2 regions of the Streptomyces sp. NPDC002306 genome follow, and region 2 is predicted to be linked to the other one. Evidence: riboswitches for the same ligand, from Rfam matches in the RefSeq annotation. Region 2 holds a riboswitch; the other holds the start of a gene.
What was found. A riboswitch is a leader RNA that binds a small molecule or an ion and turns the genes downstream of it on or off. The one in region 2 is predicted to bind S-adenosylmethionine.
Positions count from the first base shown of each region.

Region 1: it holds a riboswitch for S-adenosylmethionine, as region 2 does, so the genes downstream of both, ACWCQK_RS12045 (aminotransferase class V-fold PLP-dependent enzyme) here and thrC (threonine synthase) in region 2, are expected to answer to the same signal.

Region 1 is NZ_JBSFCK010000005.1:5,277-13,040, forward strand. Features, by position in the region: gene qcrA (cytochrome bc1 complex Rieske iron-sulfur subunit) at 1-162, shown strand, start outside; gene qcrB (cytochrome bc1 complex cytochrome b subunit) at 159-1,805, shown strand; gene trpD (anthranilate phosphoribosyltransferase) at 1,949-3,013, shown strand; SAM riboswitch class IV at 3,151-3,267, shown strand; gene ACWCQK_RS12045 (aminotransferase class V-fold PLP-dependent enzyme) at 3,448-4,809, shown strand; gene ACWCQK_RS12050 (Lrp/AsnC family transcriptional regulator) at 4,834-5,115, opposite strand; gene ACWCQK_RS12055 (rhomboid family intramembrane serine protease) at 5,112-5,846, opposite strand; gene ACWCQK_RS12060 (hypothetical protein) at 6,006-6,245, shown strand; gene ACWCQK_RS12065 (NYN domain-containing protein) at 6,283-7,626, shown strand.
Region 2 is NZ_JBSFCK010000008.1:127,609-135,372, forward strand. Features, by position in the region: gene ACWCQK_RS18225 (glucosyl-3-phosphoglycerate synthase) at 1-797, opposite strand, end outside; SAM riboswitch class I at 980-1,119, shown strand; gene thrC (threonine synthase) at 1,137-2,420, shown strand; gene ACWCQK_RS18235 (MoaD/ThiS family protein) at 2,417-2,692, shown strand; gene ACWCQK_RS18240 (cold-shock protein) at 3,123-3,329, shown strand; gene groL (chaperonin GroEL) at 3,701-5,323, shown strand; gene ACWCQK_RS18250 (NADH:flavin oxidoreductase) at 5,598-6,725, shown strand; gene ACWCQK_RS18255 (metallophosphoesterase) at 6,787-7,674, shown strand.

The DNA of each region.
Region 1 (7,764 bases), on a different contig from region 2:
CACCAGTCCACCTTCGACCTCTCCGACGGCGCCCGGGTGATCTTCGGCCCCGCCGGTCACGCCCTGCCGCAGCTCCGCATCGGCGTGAACGACGAGGGCTACCTCGAGGCGCTCGGCGACTTCGAAGAGCCCGTCGGTCCTGCATTCTGGGAGCGCGGATGAGCACTACGACCAGCACCACGAACCCGTCGGACCGCTCGCGCGGGAAGGCGCCGGCCGGCGAGCGTGTCGCCGACTGGGCCGACGGCAGGCTCGGGATCTACTCCCTGGCCAAGTCCAACATGCGCAAGATCTTCCCCGACCACTGGTCGTTCATGTTGGGTGAGGTCTGCCTCTACAGCTTCATCATCATCATCCTCACGGGTGTGTACCTGACGCTGTTCTTCCACCCGTCGATGAACGAGGTGGTGTACCACGGCAGCTACGTCCCGCTCCAGGGACAGCTGATGTCGGAGGCGTTCAACTCCACCCTGCACATCTCCTTCGACGTGCGCGGTGGTCTGCTCATCCGGCAGATCCACCACTGGGCGGCGCTGATCTTCCTCGCCGGCATGTTCGTGCACATGATGCGCGTGTTCTTCACGGGCGCGTTCCGCAAGCCGCGTGAGATCAACTGGCTGTTCGGCTTCCTGCTGTTCGTCCTGGGCATGTTCACCGGTTTCACCGGCTACTCGCTCCCGGACGACCTGCTCTCCGGCACCGGTGTCCGCTTCACCGAGGGCGCGATCCTGGCCACGCCGATCGTCGGCACGTACATCTCGTACTTCCTCTTCGGCGGTGAGTTCCCGGGCCACGACTTCGTGGGGCGGTTCTACTCGATCCACATCCTGCTGCTGCCGGGCATCATGCTCGGCCTGGTCGTGGGCCACCTGATCCTGGTCTTCTACCACAAGCACACGCAGTTCGCGGGCCCCGGCAAGAGCAACAAGAACGTCGTCGGCATGCCGCTGCTGCCGGTCTACACGGCCAAGGCCGGAGGCTTCTTCTTCCTGGTCTTCGGTGTCATCGCGGTCATCGCGGCCATCGCGCAGATCAACCCGATCTGGGCCATCGGCCCCTACCGGCCGGACCAGGTGTCCACCGGCGCCCAGCCCGACTGGTACATGGGCTTCGCCGAGGGTCTCATCCGCTTCATGCCGGGCTGGGAGGTCAACTTCTGGGGTCACACGCTCGTCCTGGGCGTGTTCGTCCCGCTGGTCCTCTTCGGTGTCGTGCTCGCCGCGCTGGCGGTCTACCCGTTCATCGAGGCCTGGGTCACCGGCGACAAGCGTGAGCACCACATCCTGGACCGCCCGCGCAACGCGCCGACCCGTACGGCGCTGGGCGTCGCCTGGGTCACGATCTACATGGTCACGCTGGTCGGCGGTGGCAACGACCTCTGGGCCACCCACCTCCACCTGTCGATCAACTCGATCACCTGGTTCGTCCGGATCTTCTTCTTCGTCGGACCGGTCATCGCGTTCCTCCTCACCAAGCGGATCTGCCTCGGCCTCCAGCGCCGGGACCGGGACAAGGTGCTGCACGGTCGCGAGACCGGCACCATCAAGCGCCTGCCGCACGGCGAGTTCATCGAGGTGCACGAGCCGCTCAGCCAGGAGCAGCTGCACACCATCACCGCGCACGACCAGTACCAGCCGCTCGCGATCGGCCCCGCGGTCGACGAGAACGGTGTCGAGCGCAAGGTGACGGGCTCCGAGAAGCTGCGCGCCAAGCTCAGCAAGGCGTACTTCGACGAGGACAGCCAGATCCCGAAGCCGACCGTCGACGAGTACAAGGAGATCACGAGCGGCCACGGCCACCACTGATCGCTGCGCTCGCCACGCGCACAGAAGGGCCCCGTCCGGTCTCCGGGCGGGGCCCTTCGCGGTGCCCGGCGCTGGATAGGGTGTAACCAGCTTTTTCGGGTCCGCGAACCGTCCGCGAACCGTCTACGAACCAGGAGCGGCTGATGAGCGCTGTGACCCCCGCTGGAGGCGACATCGCGGCGGGCCGTTCCTGGCCCGCGGTACTGAACGGTCTGCTGGAGGGCCGTGACCAGAGCGCGGAGAGCACCGCCTGGGCCATGGACCGGATCATGCGCGGCGAGGCGACCGACGCCCAGATCGCCGGGTTCGTGGTGGCGCTGCGGGCCAAGGGCGAGACCGTCCAGGAGATCACGGGCCTGGTCCAGGCGATGTACGAACACGCGAACGTCATCCACGTGCCGGGCGCCACCGTCGACATCGTCGGCACGGGCGGCGACGGCGCGAAGACGGTGAACATCTCCACGATGTCCTCCATCGTCATCGCCGGCACCGGCGCCAAGGTCGTCAAGCACGGCAACCGGGCGGCGTCGTCGGCGTCGGGTGCCTCGGACGTGCTGGAGAAGCTCGGGGTCAATCTCGAACTGACGCCGAAGCGGGTGGCGGAGGTCGCCGAGGAGGCCGGGATCACCTTCTGCTTCGCGGTGAAGTTCCATCCGGCGTTGCGTCATGTGGCGGCGGCGCGCGGGCAGTTGGGCATCCGGACGGTGTTCAACTTCCTCGGTCCGCTGACCAACCCGGCGAAGGTACGGGCCCAGGCGGTCGGGGTGGCCGATCCGCGGGTGGCGCCGATCATCGCCGGCGTCTTCGCCGAGCGCGGCAACTCCTCGCTGGTCTTCCGCGGCGACGACGGTCTCGACGAGCTCACCACGACGGCCACCTCCCGGGTGTGGATCGTCCGGGACGGCAAGGTGACCGAGGAGACTTTCGACCCGCGCGATGTCGGTGTCGAGCTGGTGCCGGTGGAGGCGCTGCGCGGTGCCGACGCGTCGTTCAACGCGGACGTGGCGCGCCGGCTGCTGAACGGCGAGAGGGGCCCGGTGCGGGACGCGGTGCTGCTGAACTCCGCGGCGGCGCTGGTGGCGCTGGAGCCCGGCACCGGGACGCTGGCCGAGCAGATCCGGGCCGGCATGGCCGCCGCGGCCGAGTCGATCGACTCGGGCGCGGCCAAGCGGACGCTGGAGCGCTGGGTGGCCGTCAGCAACGCCTGACCCCCCGATCGGTCGGCAACGCCTGACCCCCCGATCGGTCGGCAACGCCTGACCCCCGGCCGGTGCGACGCGAGGCGCGGTCCAGGATTCGGACCGCGCCTTGCGCGTCGATGACCGTGTGGCAGGATGGTGAACCAGGTCATGAGTGACAGTCATGAGGCCCCGGCCGACTGTCCGGCAACCCTCCGTCCGTGGCGGGGTGCCCCGGGTGAAGACCAGGTCGTGGGCAGCGAGGTCCACGGCAAGCGCGGACCCCTCGAACGCTCCTGAGCGAGCGCGGCACCAGGGGTCCTGGTCCTCGAGGGAGCCTTCCGTGAGCAAGCGAATGCGATAGGGCGTAGAGCCCCGCCTCCGCGTACCCCTTTCACCCTCCCCACGCTCGCGCCCGGCGCGGCTCGCGTGGTGGTTCCGCCTTGCTTCTCACGGGAGTACCCATGTCCGTCCCCACCGCTGCCGCCGACCAGACCATTTGTCACCAGATGCCCGTTCTGGGGCGGGATGTCACCGTCCCGCTGGTCACGGGCGGCGAAGTCACCTACGCGGCGCTCGACTACGCGGCCAGCGCCCCCGCCCTCCAGCGCGTCTGGGACGACGTGGCGGCGTACGCGCCGTACTACGGCAGCGTCCACCGCGGCGCCGGCTACCTCTCCCAGCTCTCCACGGACCTCTTCGAGAACGCCCGCGCGACCGTCGCGGAGTTCCTCGGCTGCCGGACCGACGACCAGGTGGTCTTCACCCGGTCGACCACCGACTCCCTGAACCTGCTGGCGGCCGCGCTGCCCGCCGACTGCCAGGTCTTCGTCTTCGAGACCGAGCACCACGCCTCGCTGCTGCCCTGGAAGAACGCCCGGGTCACCTGCCTCGACGCCCCCCGCACCCCGGGTCAGGCGGTGGCGGGCCTGGAGCGCGCCCTCGCCGGCCGCGACCCGCACGGACCGGCCCTGGTCTGTGTCACCGGCGCCTCGAACGTCACCGGGGAGCTGTGGCCCGTGCGCGAACTGGCGGCCGTGGCCCACGCGCACGGCGCCCGCATCGTCCTGGACGCCGCCCAGCTCGCCCCGCACCACCCGGTGTCCGTCCGTGACCTCGACGTCGACTGGGTCGCCTTCTCCGGCCACAAGCTGTACGCCCCGTTCGGCTCCGGCGTCCTGGCCGGCCGTGCCGACTGGCTGCGCGCGGCCGAGCCGTACCTCGCGGGTGGCGGCGCCAGCCGCCGGGTGACCCGGCGCGCGGACGGGGCAGTGGACGTGGAGTGGCACGAGGGCGCCGCCCGGCACGAGGCGGGCTCGCCCAACGTGATCGGCGCCTACGCGATCGCCTCCGCCTGCAAGGCCCTCACCGAGGCCGGCTTCGACACCCTCGTGGCCCGCGAGCGGCACCTCATCGACACGGTCCGGGCGGGCCTCGCCGAGGTCCCGGAGGTGCGGATCCTGTCGCTCTTCGGCGACGACGCCCCGCGTGTGGGCGTGATCTCCTTCGTCGTGGAGGGCTGGAACAGCTCCCACTTCGCCGCCGCGCTCTCCGCCGAGTACGGCATCGGCGTCCGCGACGGTCTGTTCTGCGCCCACCCGCTGGTGCGCACCCTGCTGGGCGGCGACCCCGGCGACCAGGGCGAGTGCGGTGCCCCCGAGGCCGCGCCGGGCGAGAAGTCCCTCAACGCGATCCGGGTGAGCTTCGGCGCGGGGACGCCGGACGAGCACGTGGAGCGGTTCGTGACCGCGGTGCGGGAGCTGGTCAGGGACGGCGCGAAGTGGCGGTACCGGACCGAGGACGGCCGCTGCGTCCCGGCGGCCTGACCGCGCGGTCCCGGGAGGCGGTGGTCAGGAGTCGAGACCGATCGCGAACGCCGCCTCCAGGTCGTGCTGGGAGTACGTCCGGAAGGCCACGTGCGTGTCCGTGCCCTCCACGCCGGGGATCTTGCTGATCCGGCCCGGGATGACCTCCGCCAGATCCTCGTGCTGGCGCACCCGCACCATCGCGATCAGGTCGTAGGTGCCGGTGACCGAGAAGACCTCGCTCACGGACTCCAGCGCGGCGATCGACTCCGCGATCTCGGGGATCCGGTCCACGCTGGTCTTGATCAGGACGATCGCGGTGATCACGGCTGGGTCTCTCCCTCGGGGGCCGGGGCTGGGGCGGCCCTCACTCTAGTCGTACGGCCGAATCGCACCCACGCGTAGAGGAAGCCCGCGCCGAAGCCCACCAGGTGCGCCAGATAGGCCACGCCGGGCCCCTCGGTCGCCCGGCCCGCCGCCACCCATTGCAGGGCGGCCCAGAAGGGCAGCACGATCCACGCCGGGAAGCGCAGCGGCAGGAAGAACAGGAACGGCAGGAGACTGGTCACCCGGGCCCGGGGAAACAGGAACAGGAACGCGCCGAGCACCGCGGAGATCGCCCCGGACGCGCCGACCAGCGACTGCTCGGAGCCGGCGTTGGCCACCGCGTACCCCAGCAGCGCGAGGTAGCCGCAGCCGACGTAGAACAAGGTGAACTCGACCCGGCCCATCCGCTCCTCGGTCATCGCGCCGAAGACGTAGAGAAAGAGCATGTTGCCGAGCAGGTGGACCCAGCTGCCGTGCACGAACAGGGCCGTGACGGGTGTCAGGGCCTGTCCGGCGGCGTTCTGGAACAGGTCGGCCGGGACCACGCCCCAGTGCCGGAAATACGTTCGCTGGGCAGCCGCCAGCCCGTCACCGGTGCCGTATCCCGGGTTGAAGCCCGACGCCGGGCCGATCAGGAAGACCAGGCAGCACAGGGCGATCAGCCCGTACGTCACGGGCGCCGACGGTTTCCGGAACGCTCTGACCGCGGTTCCGTTCCAGTTGCTGATCATGGCTACAGAGCATGACGTACCGGGACGCACTCAGACAGACCGCCTCGCCGCCGTGGAGGGACGGGCGATGAGTACCCGCCAGGCCGTAGGGTTACGAGCCACATGCGCCGGGGAGAGCACGGTGCATCACGGACAATAGAAGGAAGGCGAACAGCCCCGATGACGGTTCCCCTGCCGACCGCCTCGACGCGGTGGCGCTGCACCCTCTGCGGCAACCTCACGCGTTTCGACGTGACCCGTTCGTCGAAGGTGGTGGAGTACGTCCACCTCGACCTGGCCGGTGCGCCGAACGTCGAGGAGCGCGAGGTGGTCAGTGAGACCATCGAGTCGGTGCGCTGCCGCTGGTGCAACGCGGTGGATCAGGTGGAGCTCGTGGACAGGCCGGGCGCCGGCTCCTGAGAGGGAGCGGCCCCGCACAGGTATTGGGGTGTGACGGATGGTGGAGAGCGCAGGCGGGGGGCCGGGCGACGGCGCCGCCGAGGTGCTCGACCGTCCCCTGCCCGACGGCGTGCGGCGCCGGGTCGTGCAGATCGTCTCGGACGGCTTCGGCGGGCTGACCCTCGGGGAACTGCCCGCCCAGCTACGGCAGTACGCCCGCTTCGCCCCGAATCGTCGGGTCAAGTTCGCGGGCAACGCCATGGCCGCGGCGCTGGAGGCGGACACCCTCTTCCGGCAGCGGATCGGCGAGAAGTTCAGAGAGGCGCAGCCGGAACTCTGCGGCGCGCTCGACTCGGGCTCGCCGCCCCCGGCCGCGGACCCGCTGGACGTGGCGGCCGCGGCCTATGTGCTGCGGCCCACCGGCTGGGTGAAGCTGGTGACCGCGGCCGGCGAGGAGGCGCTGCGCGCGGACGCCGAGCGGGCCGACGAGGAGAGCCGCGCCGAGCTGGAGCGGCTGCGCGAGGAGCTCGACCGCTCCCGTGAGCAGACCCGGGCCGAGACCGAGCGGCTGCGGACCGAACTGGACGCCTCGAAGCGGGAAGCGGAATCGCTTCACCGCAAGCTGCGCGCGGCCTTCAGCGACGTCAAGCGCGGCGAGGCGGCGCTGCGCAAGGTGCAGGCCGAGATCGAGGCCGTGCGCGCCGAGACGCAGGCGCAGGTGTCCTCCGCCGAGAGCGAGTCGCGGCGCCTGAAGGGGCGCCTGGGCGAGGTGGAGGCGGCCCTGGAGGCGAGCCGCAGGGCGGCCCGGGAGGGGCGCAGCGTCGAGGACATGCGGCTGCGGCTGCTGCTGGACACCGTGCTCGACGCGGCCCAGGGGCTGCGCCGGGAACTGGCGCTGCCGCCCGTGTCCGTACGGCCCGCGGAGACCGTGGACGCGGTCGAGCCCGGCCGGATGACCCCGAAGGACATCGCCAACCGCGCGCTGTCCGAGGACGATCCGGCGATCCTCGACCAGTTGCTCGCGCTGCCGCAGGCGCATCTGGTGGTCGACGGCTACAACGTCACCAAGACCGGCTATCCGCAGATGCCGCTGGAGAAGCAGCGGCTGCGGCTGCTCGGACAGCTCTCGCAGCTCGCCGCGCAGACCGGCGCGGAGGTCACCTGTGTCTTCGACGGCGCCGAACTGGCCGCGCCGGTGCTGCTGGCACCGCCGCGCGGGGTGCGGGTGCTGTTCTCCAAGCCGGGTGTGACGGCCGACGAGCTCATCCGGCAGCTGGTGCGCGCCGAGCCGCCCGGCCGTCCGGTCATCGTCGCCTCCACCGACCGTGAGGTGGCCGACGGAGTGGCCCGCGCGGGCGCGCGGCCGGTGGCGTCCGCGGTCCTTCTCAAGCGCCTGTCCTGAAGGTCAAGATCCTGACCTAATGCCCGAATTGACGGAACCGTCACGCAACGTAGCGTCAATCGGGCATCACTGCATGTGAGTTGAGTGTAAAGAATGCGGTGCGTAACCGGGATTTTTCGCCGGAGGATTTGAACTGAT
Region 2 (7,764 bases):
GCGGCCATCCGGCCCAGCGCCTGCCCGTCCTGGTGCCGGTGCTTGCGCACCCCGACGTCCACCTGGGCCAGGGCGTCGAGACCCACCAGGTGCAGCGAGTCGACCAGCATGCCGAGCTCCACGCCGTAGCCGACGGGGAAGGGGAGCTGTTCCAGCAGGGAGCGGCGGGCGGCGTACTCGCCGCCGAGCGGCTGCACGAATCCGGCCAGCCGCGGCCAGTGCATGTTCAGCAGCGGGCGGGCCATCAGCTCGGTGACCCGGCCGCCCTGGCCGGCCGTACGGCCGGAGTCGAGCACGTCGGCCCCGGTGCCCAGCGGGCGGTCGTACATGGCCTTGACCAGGTCGATGCCGGGGTCGGTGAGCAGCGGCCCCACGATCCCGGAGACGAAGTCGGAGGAGAACTCCTTCAGGTCGGCGTCGATGAAACAGACGATGTCCCCACGGGTGACCAGGAGCGACCGCCAGAGCACCTCGCCCTTGCCCGGCACGGCCGGGACGCGGGGCAGGATGTCGTCGCGGTGGACGACCCGGGCGCCCGCGGCGGCGGCCACCGCGGAGGTGCGGTCGGTGGATCCCGAGTCGACGACGACGATCTCGTCGACGAGCGGGACCTGCTGCATGAGGTCGTGACGGATCACGGCGACGATGTCGCCGACCGTCTCCTCCTCGTTCAGCGCGGGCAGGACGACGGAGACCGACTGGCCCCTGGCGCGCTTCGCGGCGAGGATCTTGTGGAGCGGGCGATCGGTCACGGACCAGGAGCGTGTGCTCAGCCAGCGCTCGACTTCTTCCAGCACAGTGGCGGCTCCTTCTACGTTCTCGCGGCGGGAGGTGGTGCCTGTCGTGCCGACGGCTGACGGGCCCGGGCATCTCGCGGTTCGGACGGTTATCTCAACTGTCCTGGCCTTCGGTTACAGTCTTGAACAACGCGGATGACCATCGCATGTCCAGGGTGGCCCCGCCGTTCACAACTTCATACCGCTCATCCAGAGGGGCAGAGGGATACGGCCCGATGAAGCCCCGGCAACCCTCCAGTCGGTTCTCGTTCACGCGAGGCTCCCGGCTCGGGAAGGTGCCAAATCCGTCTCACGGCGAGGTGCGCCGTGAGGAAGATGAGGAGAAAGGGCCTCGCCTCCATGGCTGTGCAGACCGCTGCAAGCACCACCAACTCCGTCGATCTGGGCCCCGCCGCGGCGCTTTCCTGCCGCGAGTGCGGACACCGCGTGCCGCTCGGCCCGGTCTTCGCCTGCGAGGAGTGTTTCGGCCCGCTCGAGATCGCCTACGACTTCTCGGCCTACGACACCGAGGAGCTCCGCAAGCGCATCGAGGCGGGCCCCGCGAACATCTGGCGCTACGCCCCGCTGCTGCCCGTCCCGGCCGACGTGGCGACCAAGCCCAACATCAACCCCGGCTGGACCAAGCTCGTCCAGGCCGACAACCTGGCGCGCGAGCTCGGGGTGACCGGCGGGCTGTACGTGAAGGACGACTCCGGCAACCCGACGCACTCCTTCAAGGACCGGGTCGTCGCCCAGGCCCTGGAGGCCGCGCGCGCCTTCGGCTTCACCACCCTCTCCTGCTCCTCCACCGGCAACCTGGCCGGCGCGGTCGGCGCCGCCGCCGCGCGGGCCGGCCTGCGCTCCTGCGTCTTCATCCCGCACGACCTGGAGCAGGGCAAGATCGTCATGGCCGCGGTCTACGGCGGTGAACTCGTCGGCATCGAGGGCAACTACGACGACGTGAACCGCTTCTGCTCCGAGCTGATCGGCGACCCGGCCGGCGAGGGCTGGGGCTTCGTCAACGTCAACCTGCGGCCGTACTACGCGGAGGGCTCGAAGACCCTCGCGTACGAGATCTGCGAGCAGCTCGGCTGGCGGCTGCCCGACCAGCTGGTCGTCCCGATCGCCTCGGGCTCCCAGCTCACGAAGATCGACAAGGGGCTCCAGGAACTGATCAGGCTCGGGCTGGTCGAGGACCGGCCGTACAAGATCTTCGGCGCGCAGGCGGAGGGCTGCTCGCCGGTGTCCGTGGCGTACAAGGCCGGCCACGACGTGGTGCGGCCGCAGAAGCCGGACACCATCGCCAAGTCCCTCGCCATCGGCAACCCGGCCGACGGGCCGTACGTCCTCGACATCGCGCGCCGCACGGGCGGTGCCGTGGAGGACGTGACGGACGAGCAGATCGTGGACGCGATCAAGCTGCTGGCGCGGACCGAGGGGATCTTCGCGGAGACGGCGGGCGGGGTGACGGTGGGCGTGACGAAGAAGCTCATCGAGGCCGGCCTGCTCGACCCGACGAAGACGACCGTCGTGCTGAACACCGGCGACGGCCTGAAGACCCTGGACGCGGTGGCCGGCACCGGCCTCACCACGACGATCCGCCCGAACCTGGACTCCTTCCGAGAGGCTGGCCTCGCATCATGAGCGTCAACGTCCGCATCCCCACCATCCTGCGCACCTACACCGGCGGCCAGGCCGAGGTGAGCGCCGAGGGCGCGACCCTCGCCGAGGTCATCTCCGACCTGGAGAAGAACCACACCGGCATCGCGGGCCGCGTCCTGGACGACGAGGGCAAGCTGCGCCGGTTCGTCAACGTGTACGTGAACGACGACGACGTCCGCTTCGAGCAGGGCCTGGCGACCGCGACCCCGGACGGCGCGGGTGTCTCCATCATTCCGGCGGTCGCCGGAGGCTGATCATTACCATCGGTAACCGAGATTACCGAGAGTTCATCGAATTGCCCCCTCCGTGAGAGAAGCGGAGGGGGCAATTCAGTGTGGTTGAGCGCGGTACAGTTGGGGAAGCCGCCCCCGATTCCAGGGCGGGCGACCTTCGCAGCCCGCTGGACTGCCGATAAGAAGCAGCCAAAGTATGCAGGCCTTTTGCGCCTTTCGCTCCCTATGCCTGGCCCAACTTGCCCTGAAACCAGGCGAATTGTAGGTAGATTCCGGACCCGTCATGCCCGGATTTCTCGTCCGATTGACCTGTTGCAGACGGCAGTTGGACAGATACATTCAGCCGCGGTCGACGCGTTCCGGCGCACGCCCCCGGCCAATGGGGGGTGAGGTCTGACCCGGATTCGCGAAGTGCGGATCTGTGCAAGGGCCAGTAATAGGGGAGTTAGGCATGGCTCAGGGCACCGTCAAGTGGTTCAACGCGGAGAAGGGGTACGGCTTCATCGCGGTCGACGGTGGTGCGGACGTGTTCGTCCACTACAGCGCGATCCAGATGGACGGGTACCGCACCCTGGAAGAGGGCCAGCGGGTCGATTTCGAGATCTCGCAGGGTCAGAAGGGGCCGCAGGCGGACATGGTCCGCCTGGCGACCGGCTGAAGCACGCGCCGACTTACTGCAGCGACGTTCTTCTGTACTGCTCGAAGGGCTCGTATCCCACGGGGTGCGAGCCCTTCGGCCTGCCCGGGGTCCGCCGCGCGCGCCCCCGGATCACCGGCCCGCGCCGGCGTCCGTCCGTCACCCGACCGCCGCCTCCCGTCGTGCCTGCCGCGCGGGCGCACCTTGCACTCGGGCGGGGCGAGTGCTAATCATTGGCGTTAGCACTCTGAAGGTGAGAGTGATAACGAAGGACCGGTTCGGTGAGGCCCGCAGGCCAGGTGGTGCAAGGAACCACGGGGCAGGCAGGCCGTCCGTCGCGGGCGCCAGCGCGGTCCGGAGCAATCCACCCCAGTCCGGGAGGACCACTTCACATGGCCAAGATCATCGCGTTCGACGAGGAGGCACGGCGCGGTCTCGAGCGCGGGATGAACCAGCTCGCCGACGCCGTCAAGGTCACCCTTGGCCCCAAGGGCCGCAACGTCGTCCTCGAGAAGAAGTGGGGCGCCCCCACGATCACCAACGATGGTGTTTCCATCGCCAAGGAGATCGAGCTCGAGGACCCGTACGAGAAGATCGGCGCCGAGCTGGTCAAGGAAGTCGCCAAGAAGACGGACGACGTCGCCGGCGACGGTACGACCACCGCGACCGTGCTCGCCCAGGCGCTGGTCCGTGAGGGCCTGCGCAACGTGGCCGCCGGTGCCAACCCGATGGCCCTCAAGCGTGGTATCGAGAAGGCCGTCGAGGCCGTCTCCGGTGCCCTGCTGGAGCAGGCCAAGGATGTCGAGACCAAGGAGCAGATCGCTTCCACGGCCTCCATCTCCGCCGCCGACACCCAGATCGGCGAGCTCATCGCCGAGGCGATGGACAAGGTCGGCAAGGAAGGCGTCATCACCGTCGAGGAGTCCCAGACCTTCGGTCTGGAGCTGGAGCTCACCGAGGGTATGCGCTTCGACAAGGGCTACATCTCGGCGTACTTCGCCACCGACATGGAGCGTATGGAGGCGTCGCTCGACGACCCGTACATCCTGATCGCCAACTCCAAGATCGGTTCCGTCAAGGACCTGCTCCCGCTCCTGGAGAAGGTCATGCAGTCGGGCAAGCCGCTGCTGATCATCGCCGAGGACGTCGAGGGCGAGGCCCTGTCGACCCTGGTCGTCAACAAGATCCGTGGCACCTTCAAGTCCGTCGCCGTCAAGGCCCCGGGCTTCGGTGACCGCCGTAAGGCCATGCTCGGCGACATCGCCATCCTCACGGGCGGCGAGGTCATCTCCGAGGAGGTCGGCCTCAAGCTGGAGAACGCGACCCTGGACCTCCTGGGCCGCGCCCGCAAGGTCGTCATCACCAAGGACGAGACGACGATCGTCGACGGCTCCGGTGACACCGACCAGGTCCAGGGCCGGGTCAACCAGATCCGCGCCGAGATCGAGAACTCGGACTCGGACTACGACCGCGAGAAGCTCCAGGAGCGCCTGGCGAAGCTGGCCGGCGGCGTGGCCGTCATCAAGGCCGGTGCCGCCACCGAGGTCGAGCTCAAGGAGCGCAAGCACCGCATCGAGGACGCCGTCCGCAACGCGAAGGCGGCCGTCGAGGAGGGCATCGTCGCCGGTGGTGGCGTGGCCCTGCTCCAGGCCTCCTCGGTCTTCGAGAAGCTCGAGCTCTCGGGTGACGAGGCGACCGGCGCCAACGCCGTGAAGCTCGCGCTGGAGGCCCCGCTCAAGCAGATCGCCGTCAACGGTGGTCTCGAGGGTGGCGTCATCGTCGAGAAGGTGCGCAACCTGCCCGTCGGCCACGGCCTGAACGCCGCGACCGGTGAGTACGTCGACATGATCGCCGAAGGCATCATCGACCCGGCGAAGGTCACGCGCTCTGCCCTGCAGAACGCCGCCTCCATCGCCGCGCTGTTCCTCACCACCGAGGCCGTCATCGCCGACAAGCCGGAGAAGTCCGCGGCTCCGGCCGGCGGCGGCATGCCGGGCGGTGACATGGACTTCTGATCCTTCGCGCACCGCGAGGATCGGACCCGTCCGTTCAGTACCGAGGGCGGCACTCCCTGGAAACAGGGGGTGCCGCCCTCGGGCGTTTTCACGGGGAATCCCAGGCAGGGCCGCGCGGGGAGCGGTGCGGTGAGGCGTGGTGAGTGGCGCGGATCACATCCGATGGGCGGGGGGTCGGCGGAATGCGGCGGCCCGCGGGTCCGTTGACGCCACAGTGCTTTCGATGCACACGCACATACCGACCAGTCCAGTCAATTCACCAGGAGCCCCCCACGTGACCGTCAACGCGTCCTCCGCCTCCCGTGCCGCGGAGATCCTGTCCCGTCCCGTCGCGCTCAACGGCCTCACCGTCCCGAACCGCATCGTGATGGCGCCGATGACGCGCCAGTTCTCCCCGGGCGGCATCCCGGGCGAGGACGTGCTGTCGTACTACTCCCGCCGCGCCGCCGCCGGCGTGGGCCTGATAGTCACCGAGGGCACGTACGTCGGCCACGAGTCGGCCGGGCAGAGCGACCGCGTGCCGCGTTTCCACGGTGACGAGCAGCTGGCCGGGTGGGCGCGGGTCGCGGACGCCGTGCACGCGGCGGGCGGCACGATCGTGCCGCAGCTGTGGCACATCGGCATGGTGCGCAAGGCCGGGCAGCCGCCGTTCGCCGATGCCCCGCCGGTCGGCCCGTCGGGCATCGGCGCGGAGGGCGCCGAGGTCACCGGCAGGGCCATGACCCGGCAGGACCTGGACGACGTGATCGAGGCGTTCGCGAAGGCCGCGGCCGACGCCGAGCGCATCGGCTTCGACGGGGTCGAACTGCACGGCGCGCACGGCTATCTGCTCGACCAGTTCCTGTGGGCGGGCACCAACCGCCGTACGGACGCCTACGGCGGCGACCCGGTGGCCCGGACGAAGTTCGCGGCGGAGATCGTCGCTGCGGTGCGCGCGGCGGTCTCGCCGGAGTTCCCCGTCCTCTTCCGCTACTCGCAGTGGAAGCAGCAGGAGTACGACGCCCGGCTCGCCGAGACCCCGGAGGAGCTGGAGGCGATCCTGACCCCGCTGGCCGCGGCCGGCGTCGACGCCTTCCACGCCTCCACCCGCCGCTACTGGCTCCCGGAGTTCGAAGGCTCCGACCTGAACCTGGCCGGCTGGACGAAGAAGATCACCGGCAGGCCCGCCATCACCGTGGGCTCGGTCGGCCTCGACGGCGACTTCGTCGGGAGCTTCCGGGGTGAGGGCTCCCCGCTGAAGGGCATCGACAACCTCCTCGACCGGCTGGAGCGCGACGAGTTCGACCTGGTGGCCGTCGGCCGCGCGCTGCTCCAGGACCCGGACTGGGCGTCGAAGGTCCTGGCAGACCGCCTCGACGAGCTGAAGCCGTACGACGCGGCGGCGCTGCGCACCCTCAGCTGAGGTCCACGGGCCCGCGGCCGCCCTCTGGCCGTGGGCCCCGACTGCCGTTAGCGTGCGGCAGATGCGGATCCTGCATCTGTCCGACACCCATGTCGAGCGGACCGACGAGCCCAACCGGCACGGCGTCGCCGCCACCGAGTCGCTGCGGCTGATGCTGGCCGCACTGCGCCACCAGCGGGCCGTCGACGCGATCGTCGTCACCGGTGACATCGCCGACGACGGCGCGGTGGAGGCGTACGCGACCGTGCGGGAGGCGGTCGGCGCGTTCGCCCGGACCTGGGACGCCCCCGTCTTCTTCACCACCGGCAACCACGACGAACGCCAGGCCTTCGCGAAGGTGCTGGGCAGCGGGCATCTGGCCGCCGACGGGACGGAGCGGGCCGTCGCGGCCCTGCCGGGGGCCGAGCGGGCCGCCGTGAGCGGCGTCGGCGGCTACCGCTTCGTGACGCTGGACTCGCTGGTGCCGGGGGAGGTGTACGGGCGGCTGGGGGAGGCCCAGCTCGACTGGCTGCGCGAGGTGTTGAGGGCGCCCTCGGAGCGGGGCACGGTGCTGGCCCTGCACCATCCGCCGATCGCCCTGGACGTGCCGACCCAGCGGGCCTTCGGGCTGTGTGATCCGGGCGGGCTGGGCGAGGTGATCCGCGGGACGGACGTGCGGGTCGTGCTCACCGGGCATTTCCACCTCCAGCTCCTCGGCTTCCTGGCGGCCGTGCCGGTGTGGGTCACGCCCGGCGTGGTCAACCGCATCGACCTCACGACCCGGCCGGGGACCGAGCGGGCGGTGCGCGGCGCGTCGGCGTCACTGGTGGAGCTCGGCGGGGCGTCGGGTCCGATGTTCCACACCTTCCACGCGCGCGACCCGCGGGCTCACGAGACCGTCTACGAACTCGACGAGGAGCGCACCCGCGAGGTGATCGCGCGCCACGGGCCCCCGGACCACCGGGACTGATCCCGCTCCTCCCCTTCTCTTCGCTCCTCCCCTTCTCTTCGCTCCTCTCCTCCACGCGTCCGGGCTCTCGGCCGCCCTGCCCGCGTCGGT